Regions from separate parts of the Plantactinospora sp. WMMC1484 genome, predicted to be linked through region 1. Evidence: riboswitches for the same ligand, from Rfam matches in the RefSeq annotation. Region 1 holds a riboswitch; each other region holds the start of a gene.

Region 1 (7,451 bases):
CCGAGTCGATCCACCTGAAGCAGAACTCTGCCTTCCGGGCGATCGACGGGATGTTCTCCACCGCCGCGAACGCCTCGAACCGTTCCTTCTCGTCCGGAACGTAGGTGTCCAGCAGGTTCAGGTAGAACTGGACGTGCACCGCCTCCTCGAAGAGCTGCCGGGAGAGATAGAGGCGGCCCTCCGGGGAGTTGACGTGCTGATAGAGGTTGAGCACCAGGTTGTTGGCGACGATCGTGTCGCCGGTGGCGAAGAACGCCACCAGCCGGGACACCAGGTGCTGCTCCGCCGGGGAGAGCCGGGCCAGGTCGGCGAGGTCGGAGTGCAGGTCGACCTCCTCGACGGTCCAGGTGTTCTTGATCGCGTCCTTGAACCGGTCGAAGAACTGCGGATAGCGCATCGGCCGCAGGGTCAGGTCCATGCCCGGGTCGAGCAGCAGGTGCCGCCCACCGATGCCGGTGACGGTGCCGCTGCTGGGGCTGGTGCTGGTTTCGGAAGTGGTGGTCACTGGCAGGCCTCGCAGCTTTCGGGGTTTTCCAGGGAGCAGGCCAGCGCCTCGTCGTCGCTCACCGCGACGATCGGCTGCGTCACGGGGGCGACCGCGACGGTGGCCTGCTGGATCCGGGTCGCGGGACGCGACCGCAGGTAGTAGGTGGTCTTCAGCCCGGACTTCCAGGCGTACAGGTACATCGAGGAGAGCTTGCCGAGGGTCGGCGCGCTCATGAACAGGTTCAGCGACTGCGACTGGTCGATGTACGGGGCACGGGCGGCGGCCAGGTCGACCAGGGCCCGCTGCGGCAGCTCCCACGCGGTGCGGAACAGCTCCCGTACGTCGGCGGGGAGGTCGGCGATGCCCTGTACGGAGCCCTCGGCCCGCTTGATCTGCTCGCGGATCGCGGCGGTCCACAGCCCTCGTGACTTCAGCTCCCGCACCAGGTAGGTGTTGATCTGGAGGAACTCGCCGGACATGGTCTCGCGCTTGAAGAGGTTGGAGACCTGCGGCTCGATGCACTCGTAGCAGCCGGCGATCGAGGCGATCGTCGCGGTCGGCGCGATCGCCACGAGCAACGAGTTGCGCAGGCCGTGCGCGGCGATCGTCGACCGCAGCGCCGCCCACCGCTGCACCTGGGCGGGTTCGGCGCCCCAGAGGTCCGGGTGCAGTTCGCCACGGGCGGCGCGGGTCTCGGGGTACGCCGGATGCGGGCCGAACCGCTCGGCCAGCCCGGCCGAGGTCTCCAGCGCGGTCAGGAAGATCTCCTCCTGCACCCGGGTCGACAGCTCCCGGGCCGGTGCGGAGTCGAAGGGCAGGCGAAGCGTGAAGAACGCGTCCTGCAACCCCATCAACCCGAGCCCGACCGGCCGCCACCGGGGGTTCGACGCCGCCGCCTGCTCCGCCGGGTAGTAGTTGATGTCGATCACCCGGTCGAGGAACACCACCGCGGTGCGAACCGTGGCCCGCAGCCGCTCCCAGTCCACGCCGTCGGCGGTGACGTGCGCGCCCAGGTTGATCGACCCCAGGTTGCAGACGGCGGTCTCGGCGTCGCTGTTCACCTCCAGGATCTCGGTGCAGAGGTTGGAGAGATGGATCGTGTTGCCCGGGGAGCCGGTCTGGTTGGAGAGCCGGTTCGACGCGTCCTTGAACGTCATCCATCCGTTGCCGGTCTGCGCCAGCGTGCGCATCATCCGCCCGTACAGGTCCCGGGCCTTCACCGTCCGGACGGCCTTCTTCTCCGCCGCCCGGTACGCCTCGTCGAACGCCTCGCCGAAGAGGTCGGGCAGCTCCGGCGCGTCGGACGGGTCGATCAGCGACCAGTCGCCGTCCGCCTCGACCCGGCGCATGAACTCGTCCGGGATCCAGTTCGCCAGGTTGAGATTGTGGGTGCGCCGGGCGTCCTCGCCGGTGTTGTCCCGCAGCTCCAGAAACTCCTCGACGTCCGGGTGCCACGGCTCCAGATAGACGCAGGCCGCTCCCTTGCGCCGGCCGCCCTGGTTCACCGCCGCCACCCCGGCGTCGAGGGTCTTCAGGAACGGCACGATCCCGTTCGACCGCCCGTTGGTGCCCCGGATCAACGCGCCGCGACCACGGACCCGGGACCAGGAGATGCCGATCCCGCCGGAGAACTTCGACAGCTTCGCGACCTGGTGGTAGCGCTCGTAGATCGAGTCGAGCTCGTCCCGGGGCGAGTCGACCAGGAAACACGACGACATCTGGGTGTGCCGGGTGCCCGAGTTGAACAGCGTCGGCGAACTCGGCAGGTACGCCAGGCTGGACATGAGACGGTAGAGGTCGATCGCCTCGCCGGGCGTCTGCGACAGCCCGCAGGCGACCCGCAGCAGCCAGTACTGCGGCGTCTCCACCACCAGCCGCGACTCCGGATGCCGCAACAGATACCTGTCCGCGACCGTACGCAGGCCGAAGTACTCGAACCGACGATCACCGTCCAGGTCGACGGCGTCGTCGAGCTTGCGGGCGTTGCGGGCCACGAACGCGGCCGTCCCGTCCCCGATCAGCCCCAGCCCGTGGGCGTACCGGATGGACTGGCTGAAGCTCGCCACCCCCTGCCCGCGCACCTCCTTGTCCACGTACGCGGCCAGCAGCCGGGCGGCGAGCTTCGAGTACTGCGGCTCCTCGCCGATCAGCTCGGCCGCCGTCTGGATCGACAACTTGTCCAGCTCTGCCGTGGTCGCCCCGTCGTAGAGACCGCTGATCGTCTTTGTCGCCACCCGGAGCGGATCCACCTCGCCCAGGTCGGCGACCCACCGCTCCACCGCCCTGACGATCTTGTTGACGTCCACCGGCTCGGTGTCGCCGTTGCGCTTGCGGACCTGCATCACCTGCCGGCGCTGCTCCGGCACCGCCCGGTCCGGCACAACCTCTTCGCGCGTCGCGGTCATGTCCCCCTCCTCACGCCTGTCCAAGAGGTCGTCGGCGCGCGGGAGGACGCCACCGGGCACCTTCGGCACAGCTGCCGACGGTCCGGCTGATGGCGTCGGCCGTCCCGCGCGGCCTTCGACCGCCGCACACGTCGCGTGCGGCGCGCTGGCAGGTCTTCGGACTCGCGGGCGTCGTACTCGTGCCTACTGGCCGTCGCTTCCCGGACCCGAGGGTCCAGTGCTTCGTTGACGGCGGTCGTTCCCACTCACCGCTGCGGGGCAGTCCCGGATTCGCACCGGGTTCCCTCTTGCCTCGGCTACCGAGCATCGGTAGTCGAACCAGCTGCGAGCAGCACCATATATGGGCGCGACCGAACGAGGAAACACCAGATGCTGTGTCGGGCGTGTCGCGGTGGAAGATCACATCGGCCAGGTGGGCCGAGGTCACGGTGGAGCGGGTGCCGGGGGCGCCCCTCGACACCGGCGGATCGTCACCAAGAGTTCATCGGCTGGATATGGTCACGGGTCCGCCCTCTGGGCGCGCAGCCTGAACTGCGGATCTGACGCTCCCGGTTGGATCTCGGCCACCAGGACGGCCGTCCACCCACAGTTAACATCAGGACACGACCGTGCCGCCCCTGGCGCGCTACGGGTGAGGGAGGAGCACGGTTGAACGCGCCGTCCTTCAGCGGCCTCGGCCGCTTCCTGGACACCAACCGGCAGACGCTGCTGGCCGTACTCACGGTCCTGGAAGTGCTGATCCTGCTGGTGGTCCTGCTGCGGTGGTTCGACCGCCGATACGGCCTGCGGGGCACCGGACGGCGCATCCGGCGCGGCGTCGTCGGCGCGGCGCGGGACCTGGTGGCGCCGATCGTCGGCTTCGTCCGCCTCCGGCGCGGCATGCGGGTGGTCAACGACTGCTTCGCCGGCTCGGGGCCGGTGCCGGCGGCCCGAGCCGGGATCGTGTCGGCGCGATCGGCACTGGCCGACCGGGACGACTTCTGGCCGTACCTGGTGCTGTTGGGCCCGGGAGAACTCGGCGTGCGGCTCGCCGGTGCGGGGCCGGACGTGCCGCTACCGGCGGCGGAATCCTCGTGGCAGGTCACCACGGCGCGCAGCTGGCGGGCCCGCGCGCCGCTGCCACCGGTCCACGGGCCCGCGACCGGCGACCCGCTGCCGATCGCCGTGGGCGTCCGGGCCAACACGCTGGTCCTGCTGGATCTCGCCCGCTGCCCCGGCATCGTGTCGGTGCACGGTGCCCCGACACCGGCGGAGCGACTGGTGTCCGCGCTGGTCGTCCAGCTGTCGGCCCTGACCGACGGGCACGGCGTGCAGCGCCTGGTCATCGCGGCGGAACCCGGCGACGGTCTGGCGGCGGCCGGCACCGACCGGATGCCGATCGCCGAGGCCCTGACGACTCTCGCGCGGCCGCCTCTCGCCCGGCGCTCGGCGGAGCCGGCCGGACGTACCGTCCTGGTCTGCCGGCGGCCCGATCCGCCGGCGGCAGCGCAGCTCGCCACCCTGGTCGCCGACGATCCTGGGCTGCTGGTCCTGGTCGCCGGTTACCTGCCCGGATCACGCTGGCGGCTGCGGGTCGACCTGGCCGGGCGGGTGATCGCACCGGAACTGCGCATCGACGCGGACTCCGCGCCGCTGGCCCGGTGCCTGCGGCCCGCCCGGCGGTCCGCGCGCACGACCGCACCGGCACCGGCCTGGGCCGAGGAGAACTCTCCGGGATCCGTAGCCCCCGGCGCGGCCTCCTCCTTCCCGGCGGAACCAGCGGGACCGGCAGGACCGGCAGGACCGGCAGGACCGGCGATCCCGCCCGACGCCCGTCCGGTCGTCGCGGCGTCGCCCGCCGTGCCGGCCGCGCCACCACCGCCCGGCACACCGGCTCCGCCCGGCACCAACGACGACCTGATCGAGCAGACGCACGAGCAGCGACGGCCGATGGTCCACTCCGGCGTCGAGCCCGCCGGACGTGGCGGAGACCGCTGATGCGCCTGTTGTTGACCGTCGTCTCCGCCGACGCCGACCGGGACGTCGCGCTGGACCTCGGGGTGCGGACGCCGGTCGGTGCGGTCACCGAGCAGGACGGCGCAGCCGGCGAGTGGTATCTGGACGGGGCCCGGCTGGATCCGACCTGGACGGTGAGCCGGGCCGGGCTGGTCGCCGGGGTCCGGCTCGGTGACGGCGGGCCGGCGCCGGCCGGTGGGGTACGTGACCTGCCGGGCGACCTCCGGACCCACTGGCTGGAGGTGCACGGCGTCGGCGGCCCCGGCGCCGGACGGATCTGGCCGGTCGGCCTGGGCTGTCACGACATCGGCTCGGCGCCGGGCTCCGCGATCGACCCGGGCGGCAGCGGGGTGCCCGCGCACGCCGCGCGGCTCAGCGTCGACGACCAGGGTCGCGCCTGGCTGGCCACCGCTGGTCCGGAGGTACGCCTGGCGGCGCCGCAACCCCCGGCCCAGACCGAGCAGGAGGGTCCGCCCGGACACCCGGACCACTCGGAGCGGTCGCGGCCGGCGGGGCCCGCGGCCGGGCAGGGACGGGACGGGACGGAGGACGAGGCGGAGGACGGGACCGACACCTGGGCGCCACGGCACGACGGTGCCCGCCGTTGGCCGCCCGGGGTGGACCTGGCGGTGGGTGAGAGCCTGCTGCGGCTGGTGCCGCGCCCGGCGCCGGACGCCGCGGTGACACCGGCCGTGGACGTACCGGTGCTGGACTTCAACCGGCCGCCCCGGATCGTGCCACCGCTGCTCTTCGCCCGGCGCCGGCTGCCCACCCCGCCGGTCAAACCGACCCGCCGACCGATCCCGCTGCTGATGATCCTCGCCCCGATGGTGCTGGGCCTGGCCTTCGTCTTCCTCTTCCGCTCGTACTTCTTCCTGCTGATCATGGTGCTCAGCCCGGTGCTGGCACTGTCGAACTGGTACACCGACCGGCGCAGCGGCCGCAAGCGGTACCGGAAGGATCTCGCCGAGTACCTCCGTAAACGGGCCCGGATGCTCCGGGAGCTGACGGCGGCGGTCGCCGAGGAACGGCTGGCCCGGTGCGAGGCGTCCCCCGACCCGGCCACCGTCCTGCACACCGCCGTCGGTCCCGGGCGGCGGCTGTGGGAGCGGCGCCGCCGCGACCCCGACCACCTGGTGCTGCGGGTCGGCACGATGGACCAGCCGTCGCTCATCGACGTGGAGGACCCGGCCCGCAGCGACCCGGACCGGCACCTGCGCTGGACCGTGCCGGACGCGCCGGTCACCGTGGACCTGGTCGACCGCCAGGTGGTCGGCCTGGCCGGCGAGGCGGAGACCACGTACGCGACGGCACGCTGGCTCGTCCTCCAGGCCGCCGCCCTGCACAGCCCGCGCGACCTGCAGATCCGCGTGCTGACGGAGCCGAGCGGGGAGGAGCGGTGGAGCTGGGTGCGGTGGCTGCCGCACGCCCGGCCGCCCGAGGACGGTGTCCCGGCCGGGCGGCCCTACACGCTTGTCGGCAACGACCCGGAGACGGTGGCGAACCGGATCGGTGAACTGGTCTCGTTGGTCACCGCCCGGACCAGGGCCCGGGGGTCGCAGCTCGGCCAGGTCATGTTCAGCGAACCCGACGTGCTGCTCGTCGTCGACGGGGCACGCCGGCTGCGCGACGTCTCCGGCATGGTGCAGGTGCTCACCGAAGGGCCGGCGGTGCGGGTCTTCGCGATCTGTATCGACGCCGAGGAGCGGCTGCTGCCGGAGGAGTGCACCGCGGTGCTGCGGGCCGACGCGGACGGGCTGACCGTACGGCAGACCGGCGTGCCCGAGGCCACCGGAGTACGACCGGACCTCGTCACCCCGCGGTGGTGTGACCGGGTGGCCCGGGCCATGGCCCCACTGCGGGACGTCACCCCGGACGAGACCGCCGGACTGCCCGATCGCAGCCGGCTGCTGGACCTGTTGGCGGCCGACCCGCCGGACGGTGCCGAACTGGCCGAGCGCTGGTCCCGGCAACCCGCGTCCACCAGCTTCGTGATCGGCAGCGGCTTCGACGGAACGGTCACCCTCGACCTGGTCCGGGACGGGCCGCACGCGTTGATCGCCGGCACCACCGGCGCCGGCAAGTCCGAGCTGCTGCAGACGATGGTGGTCTCGCTGGCCACGGTGAACCGCCCGGACGAGTTGACCTTCGTGCTCGTCGACTACAAGGGCGGCAGCGCGTTCCACAGTTGCGTACGCCTGCCGCACACCCTCGGCATGGTCACCGACCTGGACAGTGCGCTCGTGGTCCGGGCGCTGGAGTCGCTCGGCGCGGAGCTGCGCCGCCGTGAGGAGATCCTGGCCGAGGTCGCCGCCAAGGACCTCGTCCAGTACCGGGTGATGCGTGGCCGCGACCCCTCGCTGCCGGCGGTGCCCCGGCTGGTGCTGGTCATCGACGAGTTCGCCACCCTCGCCCGGGAGGTGCCGGACTTCATCCCCGGCCTGGTCAGCATCGCCCAGCGGGGTCGGTCGCTCGGCATCCACCTGATCCTGGCCACCCAGCGTCCCGGCGGCGTGGTGACCACCGACATCCGGGCCAACACCAACCTGCGGATCGCGTTGCGG
Region 2 (7,451 bases), 1.8 Mb from region 1:
GCGGCTCGCGGACCTGCTGGACGGGCCGGCGCAGGTCACCGCCGCCCTCGACCGTCCGGCTGAGACGCCGGACGACGCGCGCCCGACCCGGGCGGAGAGGCTGCCGGTGGTCAGGCGGGATCGTCCGACACCGGTCGGCGCCCACCCCGGCGGTGTGGCGGTGGCCGGCGCGCGGTTCGGCCGGTTGACCGCCGACCAGGCCAGGCTGCTGGCCGGCATCGCCACCACGGACGAGATCATCGTCACCCCGTGGCGCAGCCTGGTGCTCGACACGGACGGACCGGATATCGTCGGCCGGCTGGCCGCGGCCGGGCTGTTGGTCGACCCGGCGTCGCCGTGGCTCGGGGTGACCGCCTGCACCGGCCGGCCCGGCTGCGGCAGCGCCCTGGCCGACGTGCGGCGGGACGTCACCGAGGCGCTGACCGCCCCGGCCGTGCCGGGCGGCACGGATCCGCCCGTCGGGGCCGACGTGTCGGTCGGCACGGATCCGCCGGTCGGGGCCGACGTGTCGGTCGGCACGGATCCGCCGGTCGGGGCCGACGTGTCGGTCGGCACGGATCCGCCGGTCGGCGAGCCGCTGCCGGTGCACGTCGTCGGATGTGACCGCTGCTGCGGCAGGCCGGCCGGGGAGGCCGTGCTGGCGGTCGCCACCGGCACCGGATACCGGATCGAGGCGGGCGGCCAGAGCTGGCACGGGACCCCACCGGCCGCCCTGGCCGCGCGGGCAGGAAGGCAGACGTGAGCTACGAGTACGTCCGCGACGGCGCGGAGATCTACCGGCGGTCGTTCGCGACGATCCGGTCCGAGGCCGACCTCTCCGGGCTGCCACCGGAGATCGCCCCGGTGGTGGTCCGGATGATCCACGCCTGTGGCAGCGTCGACCTGGTCGACGACGTCGAGGTCTCGGCCGACCTGGTGCGGGCCGGCCGGGTGGCGCTGCGGGCCGGAGCGCCGATCCTCTGCGACGCGGCGATGGTCGCCGCCGGCATCACCCGGGCCCGGCTGCCCCGGGACAACGAGGTGCTCTGCACGCTCCGCCGCCCCGAGGTGCCCGAACTCGCCCGGCGGCTCGGCACCACCCGCAGCGCGGCGGCCCTGGAACTCTGGCGGGACCGGCTCGACGGCGCCGTGGTGGCGGTCGGCAACGCCCCCACCGCCCTGTTCCGGCTGCTGGAGATGCTCGACGAGGGTGCCGCCCGGCCGGCGGCCATCGTCGGCGTGCCGGTCGGCTTCGTCGGCGCCGTCGAGTCGAAGCAGGCACTGGCCGCGCACGGCGCCGGAGTGCCCTACCTGGTGGTGCACGGTCGGCGCGGCGGCAGCGCCATCACCGCCGCCGCCGTCAACGCGATCGCGAGCGAGGTCGAGTGAGCGCGACGGTGGGCGAGAGCGGCCCGGACACCGCGGGCGGCGAGCGGCCGGACGGTCGGCGGCCGGGGACGCTGCGCGGTGTCGGTGTCGGCCCCGGCGACCCCGAACTGGTGACGGTGAAGGCCGCCCGGCTGATCGGCGCCGCCGACGTGGTCGCCTACTACTCGGCCCGGCACGGCCGCAGCATCGCCCGGAGCATCGCCGAGCCCTACCTGCGGGAGGGGCAGCGGTACGAGCCGCTGGTCTACCCGGTCACCACCGAGACCACCGACCATCCGGGCGGCTACGAGGCGGCGATCACCGAGTTCTACGACGCCAGCGCCGAACGGCTGGCCGGGCACCTCGCCGCCGGCCGGGACGTGGTGGTCATCTGCGCGGGCGACCCGATGTTCTACGGCTCCTACATGTATCTGCACGAGCGGCTGGCACACCGGTTCCCCGCCGAGGTGGTACCCGGGGTCACCTCGATCAGCGCCGCCACCGCCGTACTCGGCCGGCCGCTGGTCGAGCGGGACGAGGTGCTCACCGTACTGCCGGGCACCCTGCCGGCCGACGAGCTGACCCGGCGGCTGGCCGACACCGACGCCGCCGCCGTACTGAAACTGGGGCGGACGTTTCCGCAGGTACGGGCGGCGTTCGAGGATGCCGGACGGCTGGACGCCGCCTGGTACGTCGAGCGCGCCACGGGCCGGGACGGGCGGGAGTTGCCGCTGGCCGAGGTCGAGCCGGCCGGGGTGCCCTACTTCTCGCTGGCGGTGCTGACCAGCCCCACCGGCGCCGCCGTGGCCGCGGGTGTCGGCCCGGGCGGCAGCGGCGGGCCCGGGGCGGGCCGCCGGGGCGGCGGGGCGGTTGTGCCGACCGGCGGCGTGACGGTGGTCGGCCTCGGCCCCGCCGGCAGTCGCTGGCTCACCCCCGAAACGAGCCAGGCGTTACGCGAGGCGGAGCACCTGGTCGGCTACGGCCCGTACGTCGACCGGGTGCCGCACCGTCCCGGCCAGCACCGGCACACCTCCGGTAACCAGGTCGAGATCGACCGGGCCCGGCACGCCCTGGAACTCGCCCTCTCCGGCGCCCGGGTCGCCGTGGTCTCCTCCGGTGACCCCGGGGTCTTCGCGATGGCAACGGCGGTGCTGGAGGTCGCCACCACCGACGAGCGGTTCGGCGTCGTCCCGGTACGGGTGCTGCCCGGCCTGACCGCCGCGCAGGCCGCAGCGAGCCGGATCGGTGCCCCGCTCGGTCACGACTTCGCGGTGCTCTCCCTGTCGGACCGGTTGAAACCCTGGGCGGTGATCGAGCGGCGGTTGGCCGCGGCTGCCGCCGCCGATCTGGTGCTGGCGCTCTACAATCCGGCGTCGGCCAGCCGGCGCCGGCAGGTCGAGGCGGCCCGGCAGACCCTGCTCCGGCACCGGCAACCGGGCACCCCGGTGGTGATCGCCCGGGACGTCGGGCGGCCGGGGGAGCGGGTCACCGTCGTGCCGCTGGCCGACCTCGACCCAGCCGAGGTCGACATGCGCTGCCTCCTGATCGTCGGTTCCTCCACCACCCGATGGGACCGGCGCGCCGACGGCTCGACCGTCGTCTGGACGCCCCGCAGCTATCCGGGCTGACCGCCGGCACGGCCCCGGGCCCACCCGCTCGTCGAGCTGAGTTTCGTCGAGCTGAGTCCGGTGCTCGTCGGGGTGAATCCGGATTGAAGCTGGCCGGGGCGAGGCTGTGTCGACCGCACCTTCGACGGGGGGGTGTCGAGCCGGAAGGAGAGCTGGGGATGGTCCGGAGAGGATTGATGACGGTCGTGGCGTTGGGCGGGCTGCTCGTGGCCGGGCTGGCGGCCGGCGGACCAGCCGTGGCGGCTGTGCCGGCGGCCGGGGTCGAGCGGGCTGTGCCGGCGGCCGGGGTCGAGCGGGCCGTGCCGGCCGCCGGAGCCGAGCGGGCCGTGACGGCGGACGAGTGGGTGGGTCCGATCGACCAGTGGACGACGTTCCCGTTCGAGGATGGCTGGGAGATCTGCAACCGGACGGGGCAGATCGGGGTGGCCTTCGGGGCGTACAAGGCGTACGAGTGCCGCGACAACGGCTGGTGGACCACCTACCTGTACGTCCAGTACTACCCGTGATCCGCGCAGCGTCACCGGGCGGTCTGCGGGGACCGCCCGGCGCCGGGCCGGGCCGGCGGCAGCGCCGTCTCCAGCCAGGCGAGCGCCGCGGTGACCTCGGTGACCATCGCCGGCAGCGGGACCGGGGCCGGCCGGTCCACCAGCACCACGGGCAGCCCCAGGTCGCGGGCGGCAGCCAGCTTCGCCGCCGTGTACGCGCCGCCGCTGTCCTTGCTCACCAATACGTCGATCCGGTGCGTCACCAGCAGTTCCCGTTCCGCCGCGACCTCGTACGGGCCCCGGTCGCGCAGCACCGTCACGTTGCCCGGCAGGGGCATCGCCGGATCGTCGACCACCCGCACCAGCAGCCAGTTTCCGGTCAGGTGCAGGAAGGCGTCCAGGCCCTGCCGGCCGGTGGTGACGAAGGCCCGGCGGCCCAGCCGGGGCACGAGGGCCGCCGCGGCGGCGAGATCCGGCACCCGGTGCCAGTGGTCCCCGGGGCCCGCCGTCCAGCCGGGACGCTCCAACCGCAGGTACGGCACCCCGGTCGCCCCGGCCGCCTCGACCGCCGACACCCGCATCCGGGCCGCGTACGGATGGGTGGCGTCCACCAGGGCGTCGACCCGGTGCTCGGTCAGCCATCGGGTGAGTCCGGCCGGCCCGCCGAACCCGCCGATCCGGACCTGTCCGGCCGGCAGCCGGGGATCGGCGACCCGGCCGGCCAGCGAGGAGACCACCACCGTGCCGGGGCGGTCGACCAGTGCGGCGGCCAGATCCCGCGCCTCGGCCGTGCCGCCCAGCAGCAGCACCCGGGTCGTCACGGCGCGACCGTATCGGCCGCTCCGGCCTGGGACAACCGGGCGGCCGTCGGCTCGTGACCTCCACCACCTCCGTTACCGCCGTGCCGGGCGACGCTGTTCCCGGTCCCCGTGCGCCGGCCCGCACCGCGCGGTGGCCGGCGGACGCACCGGTTGACCGGCGGGTACGGCCCGGATACCGTCAACTTGCCATCTGCGGCGGTGTGAGGGAAGCCGGTGCAAGTCCGGCGCGGTCGCGCCACTGTGAGCGGTCCGGGGCGATGCCTCGGGTGCCGCGAGCCAGGACGCTCGGCCGTCGCAGCCTGTCGAAGGGGACGCGTCATCCCCGAGGAGGTCCCACGCGCATGTCCAGCCCCACTCCGGCCCGGCCGCTCGCCCACCCGGCGGTCTCCGCCCGGCTACTGTGGACGGCGCTCGCCGTCGTCGCCGTGCTCGCCCTGCTCACCTACCTGGTCGCGTTCGACCAGGGGGCCGTCTCCCGCAGCGGGATGTTCCTGCACGAGTTGATGCACGACGGCCGGCACCTGCTCGGCGTACCCTGCCACTGATCGGGCGACCGCCGTGCCGAACTTCTTCGCACTGCTGCTGCGTGGCCTGCTCGCAGGTCTGGTCGCCGGTCTGGTCGCCGGGACCTTCGCCTACGTCGCGGGCGAGCCGCGGGTCGACGCCGCGATCGCCATCGAGGAACAGGCGGCCGCTTCCGAGCCCGGGGCCGGGGGCGACCATCACGCCGAGGACGAGGCGCTGGTCAGCCGCGACGGGCAGCGGGCCGGCCTCTTCCTGGCCACCGGCCTCTTCGGTGCCGCGATGGGGGGCCTGCTCGCCATCGGGTACGTCCTGCTCCGCCGCCGGCTGCGGACCGCCGACGACGGCCAAGCGGCGCTGCTGCTCGCCGGTGCGGCACTGCTCGGCGCCGTGATCGTGCCGTTCGGCAAGTATCCGGCGAACCCACCGGCCGTCGGTAACCCGGACACCATCAACCAGCGCACCGGCAGCTACCTGCTGTTGGTGCTCCTCGGCCTGGTGGCCGTCTGGGCCGCCGCCCTCGGCCACCGCTCGGTCCGCCCGTCCGCGCCGTACGGGCTGCGGGCCGCGGCGGCGGTCGGCGGGTTCCTGCTGGTCACGGCGGTCGCGTACACCGTGCTGCCGTCCTTTTCGGAGGTGCCGGACGACTTCCCGGCCACCCTGCTCTGGGAGTTCCGGATCGCCTCGCTCGGCACCCAGGTGGTGCTCTGGACCGGTATCGGGCTGCTCTTCGCCATCCTGGTCGGCCGGGGTGGCCGGACCTTCCGGTCGGCGGGCCGGGACGGGCCGGCCGTCGACGGCGGCTCGACCGTCGGGGACGGGCCGGCCGTCGAGGGCGGCTCGACCGGACCGGGGCGGCCCGCCGGGATGCCGGAGGGGGCGGACGCGCCGGCAGGGCGGTGAGCCGGACCAGCCTGCACCTGGTCGCCCACGCGCACACCGCCGCCCTGCGCCGCGCGGTCTTCGGCGGCGGTGACGAGGGGCTGGACTTCGGGGGCCTGCGGGCGGCCCGCGCACTGGCCCCGGCCGGGCCGGGGCGGCCCGGGCCGTTCGGCCGGGTCGACACCTGCCTGAGCACCCCGGCCGAGGCGGGCCGGCAGACCGCGTACGCGCTGGGTCTGCGCCCCGTCGCGGAGCCGGCGCTGGCCGACTGTGACTACGGCCGGTGGACCGGGCGTCCGCTGACCGAGGTCGTCACCGGTGAGCCGGAGGCGCTGCGGAACTGGCTCACGGAGCCGCAGGCGGCGCCGCACGGCGGTGAGTCCGTCGCCATGCTGCTGGAGCGGATAGACCGCTGGTTGGCCGGGCAACTCGACCGGGGCGGCCGGCTCGTCGCCGTCACCCATCCGGTGGTGCTCCGCGCCGCGCTGGTCCGGGCGCTGCGGCTGCCCGCCGCCACCTTCTGGCGGCTGGACGTGGCTCCGCTGGCGGTCGTCCGGCTGGCCGGGGACGGGCAGGACTGGCGGCTCCGGCTGACCGCCGCCGTCCCCGAACCGGAGGATCTCGTCCCCGACGGAGCGAGATAGCGGCAGGCGCTGGCGACCCTCGGCCGCCGGCCGGCACCGGGCGGCCCGGCCGACCCGGTTAGCGCCGTCAGGCTTCGGACACCGCGCCCGGCGGCCCGGCGGTCGTCCGCTATCGGCCACCGGCCCCGCCTTGACAAGCTCGCGTGGCATCCACAATCCTCGGTTGATTGTATCGTTTCAGCCCCGGTCGCACCCTCGCCCACCACAGACCGGGTCGTATGCATATTTGGAGACCCATGAGTTCTCGAACCAGGGGAAAGCGCATTCTCGCAACCCTGTCCCGGGCCGCCGTCGCGGGCGTCTCGGTGACCGCGTTGCTGCTCGGCACCCCGGCCGCCGTCGCCGCCCAGCCGAGCGGTTCCGGCCACCGTCCGGCCGGACCGCGCCTCGAACGCCTTGACCGCGGCCTGGTCGCGGTCGCCACCACCGACGGCGTCTTCCTGAGCTGGCGGCTGCTGGGTGCCGAGGCCACCGGACGCGGCAGCACCGGCCTGACCGGAGCCGACTTCCACGTCTACCGGAACGGACGGCGGATCGCGACCGTCACCGACAGCACCAACTACCTCGACCGCGCCGGCACGGCCAACGCGAAATACCAGGTCGCGGCCGTGCTCCGTGGCCGGCCGGCTGGCCGGAGCGCACCGGTCTCACCGTGGGCCGACGGCCATCGGGACCTGCCGCTGCGTAAACCCGCCGACGGGGTGACCCCGACCGGTGAGACCTACACCTACTCGGCGAACGACCTCAGCGTCGGTGACGTCGACGGCGACGGGCAGTACGAGTACGTCGTCAAGTGGGACCCGTCGAACTCCAAGGACGTCTCCCAGGTCGGCTACACCGGCGAGGTCTACATCGACACCTACGAGCTCGACGGCACCCTGCTGCACCGCGTCTCGCTCGGCGTCAACATCCGGGCCGGTGCGCACTACACGCAGTTCCTGGTCTACGACTTCGACGGCGACGGCCGCGCCGAGATGATGTTCAAGACCGCTCCCGGCACCAAGGTCACCCGGTACGACCGTCGTGGCCGGGCCGTCTCCGAGCGGTACATCACGATGCCCCGCGAGGACGTGCGGGCCGGATACTCGCACAGCGACGACTACCGGCTCAGCCCGGAGGAGT
Region 3 (7,451 bases), 250 kb from region 1:
GCGCTTGTCGATCTGGCCGCCGCCCGTGCCCCGTACATCGACCAGTCGCAGTCGCTGAACCTGTTCATGAGCGCGCCGACGATCGGCAAGCTCTCCTCGATGTACCTGTACGCCTGGAAGTCCGGGCTGAAGACCACCTACTACCTGCGGTCGCGTCCCGCGACCCGGATCCAGCAGGCCACCGTCGCCGTCACCCCGGTCGTCAAGCCGATCGTCGCGGTCAGCGACGACGAGGCGTTGGCCTGTTCCCTGGAAAACCCCGAAAGCTGTGAGGCCTGCCAGTGACCACCACCTCCGAAACCCGGCCCGGCACCGGCGTCGGTGGGCGGCACCTGCTGCTCGACCCGGGCATGGATCTGACGCTGCGGCCGATGCGCTATCCGCAGTTCTTCGACCGGTTCAAGGACGCGATCAAGAACACCTGGACCGTCGAGGAGGTCGACCTGCACTCCGACCTCGCCGACCTGGCCAAGCTCTCATCCGCCGAGCAGCACCTGGTGTCCCGGTTGGTCGCGTTCTTCGCCACCGGCGACACGATCGTCGCCAACAACCTGGTGCTCAACCTCTATCAGCACGTCAACTCCCCGGAGGGCCGCCTCTATCTATCCCGGCAGCTGTTCGAGGAGGCGGTGCACGTCCAGTTCTACCTGAACCTGCTGGACACCTACGTTCCGGACGAGAAGGAACGGTTCGAGGCGTTCGCGGCGGTGGAGAACATCCCGTCGATCGCCCGGAAGGCAGAGTTCTGCTTCAGGTGGATCGACTCGGTCTTCGAACTGCGGGAGCTGAAGACCCGCGAGGACCGGCGGGCGTTCCTGCTCAACCTGATCTGCTTCGCCGCCTGCATCGAGGGACTCTTCTTCTACGGCGCCTTCGCGTACGTGTACTTCCTGCGCTCCCGGGGGGTGCTGCACGGCCTCGCCTCGGGCACCAACTGGGTGTTCCGGGACGAGTCCATGCACATGGCGTTCGCCTTCGACGTGGTCGACGCCGTACGCGCCGAGGAGCCGGACCTCTTCGACGCCGAGTTGGAACAGCAGGTCAGGGAGATGCTGGCCGAGGCGGTGGAGTGTGAGGTGCAGTTCGCCGCCGACCTGCTCGAACAGGGCGTCTCCGGGATGTCCCTGGCCGAGATGCGGGAATACCTCCAGTACGTCGCCGACCGGCGGCTGGCCATGCTCGGCATCGAGCCGGTGTACGGCAGCCGTAACCCGTTCGCGTTCATGGAGCTACAGGACGTGCAGGAGCTGTCGAACTTCTTCGAGCGGCGGGTGTCGGCCTATCAGGTCGGGGTGACCGGTTCGGTCAGCTTCGACGACGATTTCTGATCCGGCGACGATTTTCGGCCGGCTGAGCCGGGTCGCTGTCCTGGGCGGTGCTGTCGCCGCCGCCCAGGACAGCGGCGACCCGGTCACAGACACAGTCCGCGGGCCGGTTTGCGGTGACGATGGCGCGGATATGCGCGAGACGGTCCTCGGCGTCCCGCAACTGCTGGTGCAGCCGCATGGCCCGGGCGGCCCGGGCACCCACCTGCCGGCGGGACGCGTCGAGGCGTTCGAAATCCGCGGGCGAGACTGCGATCATTTCCCGGCCATCGACAACCACGGCGCGCTTGTCGATCTTTCGGCCCATGCGGCACCTTCCCGTGCGGACGAATATCGGACGACAAGTCAACCACGCAACGCCCAGACACCGGTCCCGTACGTCGGACAGCCTGGCGCGGATACGACCATCAGGCCCGTACGATGGCGGGCGGTGCTGGTTCGTCCCACCCCGCCAGGATGGGACGTCGCAAGAGGGAACCCGGTGGAAGACCGGGACTGCCCCGCAGCGGTGAGTGGGAACGACCGCCGTCAACGAAGCACTGGACCGGAAGGTCTGGGAAGCGACGGCCAGTAGGCGACCTTGTGTCATGCCCACGAGTCCGAAGACCTGCCAGCGCTGCGCACACCGCCCGGTGTGCGCCGCCGGCGGCCTCTCGGGAGGGCCAGGGCGGAAGCCGGTACCTCACGCGTACCCTGCCTTCCCCCTCCCGTGTCCGCCGGGCACTTCGAGGGAAGGACCCCCTGTCATGAGCACCGCATTCGGCCAGAGCACCGTGCTCGGCTACCCGCGCATCGGCGCCAACCGCGAGTTGAAGAAAGCCGTCGAGGCATACTGGGCCGGCGGCATTGATGCCGAAGCCTTGGAGAAGACCGCCGCCGGGCTGCGGGCCGAGGTCTGGCGGACCCTGGCCAACGCCCGCCTCGACGCGATCCCGTCGAACACCTTCTCCTACTACGACCAGATGCTCGACACCGCCGTCGCCGTCGGCGCGATCCCGGCCCGGTTCGCCCGGCTCGGCCTTCCCGCGCTGGACACCTACTTCGCGATGGCCCGCGGCGTGGACGCCGAGCCGGCGCTCGAGCTGACGAAGTGGTTCGACACCAACTACCACTACCTGGTGCCGGAGATCGACCCGGACACCGAGTTCACCGCGAACCCGGCCAAGGCGCTGGGCGAGTACGCCGAGGCCCGCGCGCTGAACATCACCACCCGACCGGTGCTGGTCGGCCCGGCCACGTTCCTGCTGCTGGCCAAGGGCGCCGATCCGTTCGCCCGAATCGATGACCTGGTCGAGACGTACGCCGAGATCCTCTCCGCACTCGCCGAGGCCGGCGTGGCGTGGGTGCAGCTCGACGAACCCGGCTACGTCGCCGACCGCAGCCCCGAGGAGATCGAGGCTCTGCGCCGCGCCTACAGCCGGCTCGGCGAACTCGGACACCGGCCACGGATCTTCGTGGCCACCTACTTCGGCGAGCTCGGCGACGCCCTGCCGGCCCTGCTGGACACCCCGGTCGAGGCGGTCGGCCTTGACCTGGTCGCCGGACCGGGCAACCTGGGACGGCTCGCCGCGGCCGGCCCGCTACGCGGCAAGACGATCGTGGCAGGCCTGGTCGACGGCCACAACGTCTGGCGTACCGACCTGCGCGCGGCCATCGCCACCGGAGCGACCGTCACCGCGCTCGCCGACCACGTCGCCGTCTCCACCTCCTGCTCTTTGCTGCACGTGCCGGTCGACCTGTCCGTCGAGACCCGTCTCGACCCGGATCTGTACGCCCGGCTCGCGTTCGCCCGGCAGAAGGTCGACGAGGTCGTCCTGCTCGGCCGCGCGCTGCGCGACGGCACCACCCACCTGCCCGAGCCCCAGCCGCCCACCCCGGCGGCCTGGCGGCACGACGACGTCCGGGCCCGGCTGGTCGCGCTCACCCCGGCGGACCGGCAGCGCGGTGACTACGCCGACCGGGCCGCCGTCCAGCAGCAGCGGCTGGGACTGCCGCAGCTTCCGACCACCACGATCGGGTCGTTCCCGCAAACCGACGAGCTGCGCAAGGCTCGCGCCGAGCACCGGGCCGGCCGGCTCGACGACGCCGGCTACGTCCAGCGGATGCGCGCCGAGGTCGAGCACGTCATCCGGCTCCAGGAGCGGCTTGGCCTAAACGTGCTCGTGCACGGCGAACCGGAACGCAACGACATGGTCCAGTACTTCGGCGAACAACTGAACGGGTTCGCCGCACCCAAACACGGCTGGGTGCAGTCGTACGGCTCCCGCTGCGTACGCCCGCCGATCATCTACGGCGACGTCGCCCGCAAGGCGCCGATGACCGTCGAGTGGTCCACCTACGCCCAGTCGCTCACGAGCAAGCCGGTCAAGGGGATGCTCACCGGTCCGGTCACCATCCTGGCCTGGTCGTTCGTCCGCACCGACCAGCCCCTGGCCGACACCGCTGACCAGGTCGCGCTCGCCCTGCGCGACGAGTGCCACGACCTGGAGACCGCCGGCATCCGGGTCATCCAGGTCGACGAGCCGGCCCTGCGCGAAACCCTGCCCCTGCGCAAGGCCGACCAGAAGGCGTACCTCGACTGGGCGGTCGGCGCCTTCCGGCTGGCGACCAGCGGCGTCGCCGACGACACCCAGATCCACACCCACCTGTGTTACTCCGAGTTCGGCGAGGTCATCACCGCGATCGACGCCCTCGACGCCGACGTGACAAGCATCGAGGCGTCCCGGTCGAAGATGGAGGTCCTCGACGACCTCGCCGCGATCGGCTACCGCCGGGGCGTCGGCCCCGGGGTGTGGGACATCCACTCGCCCCGGGTCCCGTCCCACGACGAGGTGGTCGAGGCGCTGCGCCGGGCGGTCGCCGCCGTCCCGGCCCAGCGGCTCTGGGTCAACCCCGACTGCGGACTGAAGACCCGCGGCTACCCCGAAGTCGAGGCGTCGCTGCGACACCTGGTCGCCGCTGCCGCCGAGGTCCGCGGAAACTGACATCGCCGCGCCGGGCGGGCTTTCCGGAGAGCCCGCCCGGCCTGATTCGGGAGTGACATTGAACGTCGAATCAGGCGCTTCTCGCTTTGCGATCGAGGCGGTCCGCGCCGTCGAACCGCGCATCGCCGACGCGATCATCTAGGAACTTGACGATCAGCGCGAGTTACTGAAACTAATCGCCAAGAAGGACTACGCCTCGCCGGCCGTGCTGCTGGAGGTGGGTAACTGGCTGTCCGACAAGTACGCCGATGGCACCGTCGGGCGTCGGCCCGGGTTCTGCAACGTGGTCAACGGAGACGGCGATACCGACGCGCCACTGCTGACCGACCCCCGGGTGCTGGCGGTGGGTTTCGTCGGCTTCACGACCGCCGCGCACGACGTGTGAGCCACCGCCACGGCTCACGGCAAACGGGCGCAGTGCCTCGGCGGTGCGAAGAACCATGCTGTGGTGATGCCCGATGCCGACCTCGACTAGGTTCTCGACGCCCCTGGTCGGCGCCGCGGTGCGGCCTGCCGGGCAACGCTGCATGGCGGTCTCGATGGCGGTGTCGATCGGGAGGCCACGCCGACGCGCTGGTCGGGCGCCCCGCCGACCGGGTCCGTGCCCTGCAAGTCGGGGCCGGGCACGACCCGGACGCCGCCTTCGGGCTCCCTGGTCATCAATGCGGCCTGCCGCCGGGCCACCATTCACATCGCCTGCGGTCTGGCCGAGGGCGCGCGGCTCGTCCTCGACGGTCGCGGACACACCGCCGGCGGGCATCCCGACGGCTCTTTACCTTGGGCCGTCGCTGTTCGACCGGGTGAGACCCCGCAGCACCTGTTCGCTGCGCGCTCCGCTGTTCCCTCCGCGCTCTTGGGTTCGGCTTCCGCAGGAGCGTTGTTCCGTGTTCTGCGGCACAGCACTACGTGAGCAAGTGAACGGACGTTGCTCCTGGCCTCTACGGTTTGACGACCTTGAAGTCTCTGCGCTCGGCCCACCCGTATCGATGTTCATCGAAAGAAGTGGTGCCGGCGAAGAGTCGCGGTTCCAGGCTTCCGACATGACAACGCCGGTCGCGGTAACGCCTGGTAACGCCTGGTAACGCCTGGTGACGCCTCACCCGCAGCATCGCTCTGGAGCGACACGACCGGTCGCTACAGCTGGGCGGAGGGTTGTTTGACTGTCGTGGCAAGGCGCCGATGAGACGCGTACAGCTCGTCTCGGAGATTGTGCTGGCAGGCTGCACCCGCCGCCCTGCGGGATGAGGAACTGCTCGGCTACCTGCTTGCGTGCGGCCGGTGAGCTGGTCTTGGTAGCTAGGAATTCCGGCGTATGGCCAGCAGCTTGTTCGCCAGTTCGTCGGGGAGGCGTGCCCGTTCCTGGTCGCTGAGCCGGTCCGGGCCGTCGTCGAGGTTGCTGTGTGGGGCGGGGAACCGCGAGCGCACCCTGTTCACACTGTTTGCCGCTCGTCCGTCGCGAGCGCCTCCTGTTCCCAGAAGTGAACAAGGCCGTTCACCGCGAACGCGACAGAGACACGACCGACCTTGCTGCGAGGCTAAGCAGATGCTCCGGCGGGTTCTCGGTTGCGTCATCGTGCTTCGGCTCGAAGGGCTCCGCCTTGAGGTACACCACGCCACCGCCGAGCTTCTCCGCGAGCGCTTCGCCGGAACCAGTCGTCTGTTAGTTCTGTGAGTCGGACCACAAAAGAGGGAGGTGCGCTGGTTGTTGATCTCCAGCGCCCCTCCAGGGCCGGATGGCCGTGATATCTCACAACCGTCTCACGGACGGTCTGACAAGCCCCGGCGAAGGACGGTACGGTCCGGACTCCGACTGGGCCAGTGACCTGCATGTTCGGCACGAACCGGCATCGTCTGACAGACCCCGGCAGGCTGGCCGGTTCACTGGCAGTGTGGGGGTCAGGGGTTCGAGTCCCCTCGGCTCCACCCGAAATCGCAGGTCAGCGGCATTTTCAAGCGATGCTTGTGAATGCCGCTGGCCTCGCGTCTCACATCGTCTCACTACGTGAAGGCTGTTGGCGTCTTCAAGCGGCCTGCTTCAGTGGTCGGAGCATGACCAGGCAGCCGCGAGCCTTGCTTCTATTCGGAGCGATTTCCCTGGTCGTAGTGGCTGCGTCAGCCCGTTGGCCCGTCCGGCTCGTCGAAGTTCGCCGGCCTCGGAACCGTCGGCGAGGCACCGCACCACATCGAATGTGTGCTGGCATGCTCGCTTGTCGGCTCCGCCTGAGCTGCTGTTTGGGTGCGCCGACGCCTGTGGTGCGACGAGCGCGCGCCCACTGGCGTTGGACCCGCGGCTTCTGGGGACCAGGGGTGACAAGAGCCGGGTGACGGGAGACTGTCACGCCCGAATCTGAGGGAGCCGGCAGGTGAGGCGCCTCCCTGCCACCCGACCATTGAATTCCCTGTCGAGCAAGCGTTCGATCTGGTCGGCCGGTATGTGGTAGCTGCGGATCTTCACGCCAGGATTTCGGCAGGTAGAGGGCCGGGTTGAGCATCGCGTGAGCACCCTCGGCAGCATAGACTAGGCGCACGGCGACCTGGCAGTTCTCGATCTTCCCCGGCCCTTTCCGAGTGCTGCCGCTGCACACTCACGGTGTGCCGGCGCTTCTTCACATCACCCATCTCGTCGATGATCAGCACGGCATCGACATCACCGAGCTGGTCACCGACGAACTCGCGGACATCGGCACGAACCTCGGCGTCGTCCCACGTCACCCGGGGCAGCAGTCCCTGCATCCCGTCCAGGCCCGCATCCCCGGCGTGCTCGGCGATAATCCAGCGGTTCTTCCGCAGCGGCGGTGCCAACAGGCCCGACGAAGTCACGCGCCCGGCGACGCGGCTCGGGCCTGCGGAAACGCTGCCCAACCGTCAACATCAGGTCGTCGAACAGCACCCGCCATCGCTGGGGGCGTCTGCCCTCTATCCGGCAGCCACCGCTGCGTCATGGTCAGGCCACGCAACCGTCCATCATCGACGGTCGCTGTCCTCGTTCTCGTACCGCGTCGAACCGCAGCTCAGGCGAGGTCAACATCCCGGGCTGGGGCACGAAACGCCCTACACCGTACTCGTAAACTTCGCCTTAAGCCGAGACGTCCGCGATGCCCCACACCACATAGATGACATCCTGGAACGGCCGCATTTCGCT
Region 4 (7,451 bases), 260 kb from region 1:
ACCGACACCGGGGGCAGCGGCGGCCCGACGGTGGTCGACGCCGTCCCCACCCGGGCCGCACCCGCCGACCGTGGCTCGGCCGGCCCGCTGCTGATCACCCTCGGCGTACTCGCGCTGCTCGGGAGCGGCGGCGCGGTACTCGGCTGGCGTCGCCGCCGTACCGGCCCGGACGCCGCGCCACCGGTGGAACCGGCACCGTGACCCGCGCTCGGTTCAGCACGCGGCCGCGCGTGGCGCCCGGCCCGGCGTGAACACGGCGAGTCTTCGCGCCGCGCGGCTGCCCCGAGGGCTGCATCCGGTCGCCTGGTGGCTGTGGGCACTCGCCCTGGCCACCGCGGCCAGCCGCACCAGCAACCCGCTGCTGCTGGCCCTCATCTTCGCCGTACTCGGCTTCGTGGTCACCGCCCGGCGCACCGACGCGCCCTGGGCCAGGGCGTTCCACTACTACCTGATCCTCGCGCTGTCGGTCATCGTCATCCGGGTCGTGTTCCGGATCGTCTTCGCCACCGGCGTCACCCCCGAGGACCACATCCTGTTCCGGCTGCCGCATGTGCCGACCCCCGACTGGTATGCCGGGATCCAGATCGGTGGCCCGGTGTCGCTGGAGGCGACCCTCTCGGCCGCGCTGGACGGGCTCCGGCTCGCCTGCCTGCTCTGCTGCATCGGCGCCGCGAACAGCCTCGCCAACCCGAAACGTGCCCTGAAGGTGCTGCCCGGCGCGCTCTACGAACTCGGCGTGGCCGTCACCGTCGCGCTCAGCGTCGCACCGCAGCTGGTGGAGAGCGTGCAGCGGGTCGCCCGGGCCCGCCGACTTCGTGCCGGCCGCTCCCGTGGTCTGCGGGCGGTACGCGCGATCGCGTTGCCGGTGCTGCACGACGCCTTGGACCGGTCGCTACGGCTGGCTGCCGCGATGGACTCCCGTGGCTACGGCCGGACCGGCACCGCCACCCGCACCTCCCGGCGCCTCACCGGCGCCCTGATGCTCACCGGCATGGCCGGCCTGTGCATCGGCGTCTACGGCCTGCTCGACCCGAGCGTGCCCCGCCCCGTCAGCCTCGGCGCCCTGGCCACCGGCATCGTCCTCAGCGTCACCGGCCTGGCCGTCGGCGGGCGGCGGGTCTCCCGCAGCCGCTACCGCCCTGACCCCTGGCAGTGGCCGGAATGGGTCGTCGCCGGCTGCGGCATCGCCGCCGCCGTCGTCCTCACCGCCGGGACCGGCTACGACCCCGCCGAGCTGAACCCCGGCCTGTACCCGCTGGCGTGGCCGACCCTGCCGCTGCTACCCACCGCCGCGATCCTCCTCGCGGCGCTCGCCGCGTTCGCCGCACCCCCACCACCACGGCCCAGACCGATCGCCGTTCCCGCCGCCGGAGCCCACCCGTGATTCGCTTCGACCACGTCAGCATCACCTACGCCGACAGCCCTCGACCGGCGCTGCGCGACGTCACCCTCACGATCGACGAGGGTGAACTGTGCCTGGTCGTCGGGCACACCGGATCCGGCAAGTCCACCCTCCTCGGCGCGATCAACGGCCTCGTCCCGCACTTCACCGGCGGCACCCTCACCGGCCGGGTCACCGTCGCCGACCGGTCCACCGCCGAGCACCCACCGCGCGAGTTCGCCGAACTCGTCGGCGTCGTCGGACAGGACCCGGTCGCCGGGTTCGTCACCGACACCGTCGAGGAGGAACTCGCCTACGGAATGGAACAACTCGCCCTCACCCCGACGGTGATGCGGACCCGGGTCGAGGAGACGCTCGACCTGCTCGGCCTCGCCGACCTGCGCCACCGGGGCCTGCACGAACTCTCCGGCGGCCAGCAGCAGCGGGTCGCGATCGGCGCCGCCCTCACCGCCCACCCCCGGGTACTCGTCCTCGACGAACCCACCTCGGCGCTCGACCCGACCAGCGCCGAGGACGTCCTTGCCACGATCACCCGCCTCGTGCACGACCTCGGGATCACCGTCGTCCTCGCCGAACACCGCCTCGAACGCGTCATCCCGTACGCCGACCGCCTCGTCCTGCTGGGCGGTGACGGCACCGCCCGGCACGGCGATCCGGCCACCCTGCTGGCCGACAGCACCGTCGCCCCACCGATCGTGCACCTCGGCCGCCTCGCCGGGTGGGCACCGCCACCGCTGTCCGTCCGCGACGCCCGCCGACACACTCCCACCCTGCGGCAGCGGCTACCCGCCACACCACCGGTCCCACACCGTCCCGCATGCGCCGACGGCGAGGTGACGCTGACCGCCAGGGGAGTGGTGGTCCGGCACGGCCCGGTCGTCGCCGTTCGCGGCGCCACCCTCGACCTGCGGGCCGGTGAGGTGGTGGCGTTGATGGGCCGCAACGGATCGGGCAAGTCGTCCCTGCTGTGGGCGTTGCAGGGCGCCGGCCGCCGCGCCGGCGGCACGATCCGCACGGGTGGTTCCGACCCGGCCAAGGTCACCCCGGTCGAGGCCCGTCGGCTGGTCGGGCTGGTGCCGCAGACCGCCACCGACCTGCTCTACCTCGACAGCGTCGGCGCCGAACTCGACCAGGCCGACCGCGACGGCGCCACCCCGGGAACCGCCCGACGGCTCCTCGACGACCTCACGCCCGGCATCGCCGACGCCGCACATCCCCGCGACCTGTCCGCCGGACAGCAGCTGGCGCTGGTCCTGGCCATCCAACTCGCCGTCACACCCCGGGTGGTACTGCTCGACGAACCGACCCGAGGACTCGACTACACGGCCAAAGCCGCCCTGGTCCGCACCCTGAACCAACTCGCCATCCAGGGGCACGCGGTCGTCGTGGCCACCCACGACGTCGAGTTCGCCACCGCCGCCGCCGACCGGGTCGTCGTCATGGCCGACGGCGACATCGTCACCGACGGCCCCGCACCGACGGTCCTGACCGCCTCACCGACCTTCGCCCCACAGATCACGAAGATCCTCGCCCCGCTGCCGTACCTCACCGTCGGCCAGGTCGCCGCCGCCCTCGACACACCCCAGGCGCAGCCGTGACCGCCGTACAGGTTCCGGCCCGGGCGACCGCGACGATCGTGATGGCGTCGTTCGTGGGCCTCGTCGCCTTCCTGTGGCCGTTCGTCGTCGCCCCCGGCACGTTCGGCGCCGCCGAGACCCCACCGCTGATGTTCGGCGCCCTGCTCGTCCTCGTCCTCGCCGTCGTCTTCGCCGAGATCGCCGACCGGCGCATCGACGCCAAAGCCCTCGCCATGCTCGGCGTCCTCTCCGCGATCAACGCCGCACTACGCCCCCTCGGCGCCGGCACCGCCGGCATCGAAACCGTCTTCTTCGTCCTCGTCCTCGCCGGACGGGTCTTCGGCCCCGGCTTCGGGTTCGCGCTCGGCTGCACCTCTCTGTTCGCCTCCGCCCTCCTCACCGGCGGCGTCGGACCGTGGATGCCGTACCAGATGTTCGGCTGCGCCTGGGTCGGCATGCTCGCCGGCCTACTACCCAAAGCAAGCGGCAAGGCGGAGATCGCGCTGCTGGCCTGCTATTCGGCGGTCAGCGGCTACCTGTTCGGGTTCATGCTCAACCTGTCCTTCTGGCCGTTCTCCCTCGACCCCGCCAGCTCCATCGCCTACCAACCCGGCCTGCCCCTGCTCGAACAGTTCCAGCGATACTTCGCCTTCTTCACCGTCACCTCGCTCGGCTGGGACACCGGCCGCGCCGTCACCACCGCGATCCTCGTCACCCTCACCGGCCCGGCGGTCCTCGGTGCCTTCCGCCGCGCCGCCCGCCGAGCGAACTTCCACACCACACCCAGCTTCGAGCCCGCCAGGCGGGGCGCCGACCGTGGAGCATGACGACGCCTCCGCCCGAGCACCAAACGACGCCCGCGAGCCGCGGGTCACGCAATCCGGCCGTCCCGACGCGGCGACAGCGGTGTACCCGTGCCCGGCCTGCGCCGCGCTGTGAGCCGACCCGGCCTGCGCCGCGCTGGTGAGACGATCCGCACACTTCCGCGTTGCAGGACGCTTCTGCCTTCCACACAGTGGGACGGCGGCGGCTATCATCGGCGTCAGCGCTGGTTCGCCCCGTCCGTGCAGGCGGGGCGTCGTAAGAGGGAACCCGGTGAGAATCCGGGACTGCCCCGCAGCGGTGAGCAGGAACGACCGCCGTCAACGGCACTGGGCGCACCCGCGCCTGGGAAGCGACGGCCAGTAGGAGACCGGACCCCAGTCCGGACGTGCCCGCGAGTCCGAAGACCTGCCCGCGCCGCACACACCGACCGGGTGTGTGCTGCCGCCGGCCTCGCGGGTGGGCCGGGCGGACCGCGTACCCGTCCGGTACCGCCTACCACGGCGCCCGACGGTCGGTGTGGTCTGTCCTTCCTGCCGCAGGTCACGACCACCTTCGGGGGACAACCCGTGCGCGACACGATTCTGCCCAGCCGCCCACCGTCCGCATCGCAGCTGACCCTGTCGCAGATCATGGACCAGCACCACACCAACCTGATGGGCACCGTGCACGGCGGCCGGATCCTGAACCTGATCGACGCCGTCGCCGGCGTGGTCGCCGCCCGCCACTCCGAAGGCCCGGCCGTCACCGCCGCCATCGACGAAACCGCCTTCCTCCAGGCGGTACGCGTCGGCGACGTCGTGCACGTGGACGCCCGGATCACCTGGGCCGGCCGGTCCTCGATGGAGATCGCCGTCACCGTCACCGCCGACCGGTGGGACCGCGCCGTCCCACCCACCCTGGTCGCCACGGCCCACCTGGTGATGGTCGCCATCGACGACAACGGCCAACCCCGACCGGTACCTGCACTGTCGCCGGAGACCGACGACGATCGCCGCCGCTACCAGGAGGCGCAGATCCGCCGCGAGCACCGCCTGACGCTCCGCCGCGCCCTCGCCAGCCAGGCCGGCCTGGCGTGAGCGAGTTCGGGTACGTGCCGGCCGGAACCCTCGTTGGCTACCTCGCCGTGATCACCCTGTTCATGCTCACCCCTGGCCCGGACATGCTGTACGTGCTGGCCAACGCCGTCCGCTACGGCACCCGGGCCAGCGTCGCCGCCGCGGCCGGCGTCGCCGTCGGCGAGATCATCCACGTGGCCGTCGCGATCGCCGGGCTCTCCGTCGTGATCGCCAACTCACCGACCCTGTACGCGACGATCCGGTACGCCGGAGCCGCCTACCTGATCACCCTCGGACTGCTGGCCCTGCGCCGACCGGCGAATCCCCGGACCGCCCGGCAGGACGCGGCACCGGCAACGATCGGTCTGGTCAAGGCGGCCGGTCGTGGCCTGCTGACCAACCTGCTCAACCCGAAGATGATCCTCTTCACGATCGCGTTCCTGCCCCAGTTCGTCGACCTGAACCGAGGCCACGTCACCGCCCAACTCCTGGTCCTGGGCGCCGTCTTCGTCGCCGTACAACTCGCCCTCGACATCGCACTCGGGCTGGTCACCGGCCGACTTGCCGGCAGGCTGACCACCGGCCGGCCCGCCCGCCTGTTGCATCGAATCAGCGCCGTGGCCTTCTTCGGCATCGGTGTACACCTTGCCATCGGATAACCCGCCCGACGACCCACGCCGGCGCCCCGACAACCGCCGACAGGGCGCCAGTATGAGCGGCCAGCCGAAGAGCGTGCCCGCACAGGCAGATCCGTGACTTCGGCTGCCCGGAGGGTCGCATGCCCGGAGAGTCTCAGCAGGACGGCCGTTGACGACACGAGCCCGGATGGCCACACTGACTGCAACATCATGATACCTGTGCGTCGATGGGGGAAGTCCGGTACAAGCCGGCGCTGGCCCGCAACGGTAGGCGGCGAACACACGCCGCGAGCCCGAGTACCCATCGATGTACCGCAAGGTTCCCCCACCCGTCGTGGCCCACGGGTCGGAGCCGCCCGGGAGCGGTCCCGGGTCGCGTCGACCGTCGGGCCGGAAAGGCACCGATTGATGGCCGCCCTCCTCCGACACCGCAGCCGCACCCTCGTCACCGGCGTACTCGCCACTCTCACCCTGTGCATAGCTGTCGCCCCACCGGCCGCCGCGCAATCCACCCTCAACCGTGTCGACGCCGCCGCAGGATGGCTCGCGCGCCAGATGGTCGACGGCGAACGGTTCGAGGTCGTCTTCGACGGCGTCGCCTACCCCGACCAGGGACTCACCCTCGACGCGATCTTCGCCTTCGCCGCCGCGAAGGTCGCCGACACGAACGCCGCCAGCGCCACCGCCTGGTTGGCGCAACCGGCGGTCACCACCGGCTACATCGGCGACGGCACCGAGGCGTACGCCGGAGCGACCGCCAAACTCGCCCTCGGTGCACAGGTCCGCGGCCTGAATCCGGCAGCGTTCGGCGGTGTCGACCTGATCGCCCGCCTGCACACCCTGATGGCACCAACCGGTAGGTTCACCGACCGGTCCGCCTTCGGCGACTTCAGCAATATGTTCAGCCAGTCATTCGCGGTGCTGGCACTCGACCGGGCGGGCGGAGCACCCCCGGCGGCGGTGGCCTTCCTGGCCGGCGCCCGCTGCCCCGACGGCGGCTTTCCCCTGCTATTCGCCCAGGCCACCTGCGTCAGCGACGTGGACGCCACCGCACTGGCGATCCAGGCACTCCTCGCCGCCGACCGTCCCCTCGTCGCTCAGGCGGCGGCTCGATGGCTGGTCTCCGTGCAGGCCGACGACGGGTCGTTCACCGCGAACGGGGTGGCCAACGCCAACAGCACCGGACTGGCCGCCCAGGCGCTCGCTGCCGCCGGCCGGGCAGTGCCGTGGTTGGAGGCTCGCCAGTACCTGACCAGCCTCCAGCAGGGCTGCACCGCCCCTACGGCGAACCGGGGCGCGATCGCCTACACAGACGGCGGGTACGACCCCGCCACCGCGACCCGCGCCACCGCCCAAGCCGTCCCCGGACTGGCAGGCAGCGGCTTCGCCACCCTGTCCGCCGCCGGCTCCCACCCGGTCGCCCCGACCCTGGCGTGTCCGCACCGATGACCACCATGGGAGGTCCACCAGTGCCTATCCCGATCCGCCGCCACATCGCCGCACTGATCGCCATCATCGTCGTCGCGGCCGGGCTGGTCGCCGCCGACCCGACGCCCCGCCCGGCGCACGCCGCCGCGTGCAGCCCCGGCACCGGGGTCACCGTCGTCGTCGACTTCACCGCGTTCGGTCTTGGCGTGCAGACCGCCTGCTACCTCGGCGACCCACCGACCGGCCTGGCCGCCCTGCAAGGCGCCGGCTACACCGTCACCGGCACCCAACGCTGGGGTCTCGCGTTCATCTGCCGCATCAACGGACGACCGCTACCGGCCGCCGAACCGTGCGTCAACACACCGCCGGCCACCGCCTACTGGTCCTACTGGCACGCCCCACCCGGCGGCAGCTGGTCCTACAGCACCCTCGGCGCCACCAGCTACAACCCCGCCCAGGGCACCGTCGAAGGCTGGCGATTCGGATCCGGCCAGGCACCCTCGATTTCCCCACCGTGACCTCGGCC

Evidence for each region. A riboswitch is a leader RNA that binds a small molecule or an ion and turns the genes downstream of it on or off. The one in region 1 is predicted to bind cobalamin.
Region 2: linked by a shared signal. The riboswitch ahead of ACN28C_RS24950 (CbtB domain-containing protein) and the one ahead of ACN28C_RS32485 (ribonucleoside-diphosphate reductase subunit alpha) in region 1 are both predicted to bind cobalamin.
Region 3: linked by a shared signal. The riboswitch ahead of metE (5-methyltetrahydropteroyltriglutamate--homocysteine S-methyltransferase) and the one ahead of ACN28C_RS32485 (ribonucleoside-diphosphate reductase subunit alpha) in region 1 are both predicted to bind cobalamin.
Region 4: linked by a shared signal. The riboswitch ahead of ACN28C_RS33510 (acyl-CoA thioesterase) and the one ahead of ACN28C_RS32485 (ribonucleoside-diphosphate reductase subunit alpha) in region 1 are both predicted to bind cobalamin.

The regions. Positions count from the first base shown of each region.
Region 1 covers NZ_CP186055.1:7,562,290-7,569,740, forward strand. The annotation lists gene ACN28C_RS32480 (ribonucleotide-diphosphate reductase subunit beta) at 1-505, opposite strand, end outside; gene ACN28C_RS32485 (ribonucleoside-diphosphate reductase subunit alpha) at 502-2,892, opposite strand; cobalamin riboswitch at 3,023-3,230, opposite strand; gene ACN28C_RS32490 (hypothetical protein) at 3,541-4,869, shown strand; gene ACN28C_RS32495 (FtsK/SpoIIIE domain-containing protein) at 4,869-7,451, shown strand, end outside.
Region 2 covers NZ_CP186055.1:5,743,513-5,750,963, reverse strand. The annotation lists gene ACN28C_RS24975 (precorrin-3B synthase) at 1-742, shown strand, start outside; gene ACN28C_RS24970 (precorrin-8X methylmutase) at 739-1,368, shown strand; gene ACN28C_RS24965 (precorrin-2 C(20)-methyltransferase) at 1,365-2,975, shown strand; gene ACN28C_RS24960 (hypothetical protein) at 3,134-3,481, shown strand; gene ACN28C_RS24955 (cobalt-precorrin-6A reductase) at 3,493-4,281, opposite strand; cobalamin riboswitch at 4,461-4,589, shown strand; gene ACN28C_RS24950 (CbtB domain-containing protein) at 4,623-4,826, shown strand; gene ACN28C_RS24945 (CbtA family protein) at 4,840-5,706, shown strand; gene ACN28C_RS24940 (histidine phosphatase family protein) at 5,703-6,329, shown strand; gene ACN28C_RS24935 (rhamnogalacturonan lyase) at 6,566-7,451, shown strand, end outside.
Region 3 covers NZ_CP186055.1:7,816,158-7,823,608, reverse strand. The annotation lists partial or broken gene ACN28C_RS33490 (ribonucleoside-diphosphate reductase subunit alpha) at 1-285, shown strand, start outside; gene ACN28C_RS33485 (ribonucleotide-diphosphate reductase subunit beta) at 282-1,328, shown strand; gene ACN28C_RS33480 (hypothetical protein) at 1,306-1,632, opposite strand; cobalamin riboswitch at 1,743-1,954, shown strand; gene metE (5-methyltetrahydropteroyltriglutamate--homocysteine S-methyltransferase) at 2,072-4,309, shown strand; partial or broken gene ACN28C_RS33470 (glycine hydroxymethyltransferase) at 4,362-4,577, shown strand; gene ACN28C_RS33465 (hypothetical protein) at 5,606-5,734, opposite strand; gene ACN28C_RS33460 (transposase) at 6,761-7,171, opposite strand.
Region 4 covers NZ_CP186055.1:7,826,388-7,833,838, reverse strand. The annotation lists gene ACN28C_RS33530 (hypothetical protein) at 1-201, shown strand, start outside; gene ACN28C_RS33525 (CbiQ family ECF transporter T component) at 248-1,384, shown strand; gene ACN28C_RS33520 (ABC transporter ATP-binding protein) at 1,381-3,000, shown strand; gene ACN28C_RS33515 (ECF transporter S component) at 2,997-3,806, shown strand; cobalamin riboswitch at 4,012-4,231, shown strand; gene ACN28C_RS33510 (acyl-CoA thioesterase) at 4,371-4,880, shown strand; gene ACN28C_RS33505 (LysE family translocator) at 4,877-5,518, shown strand; gene ACN28C_RS33500 (peptidase) at 5,906-6,946, shown strand; gene ACN28C_RS33495 (hypothetical protein) at 7,000-7,443, shown strand.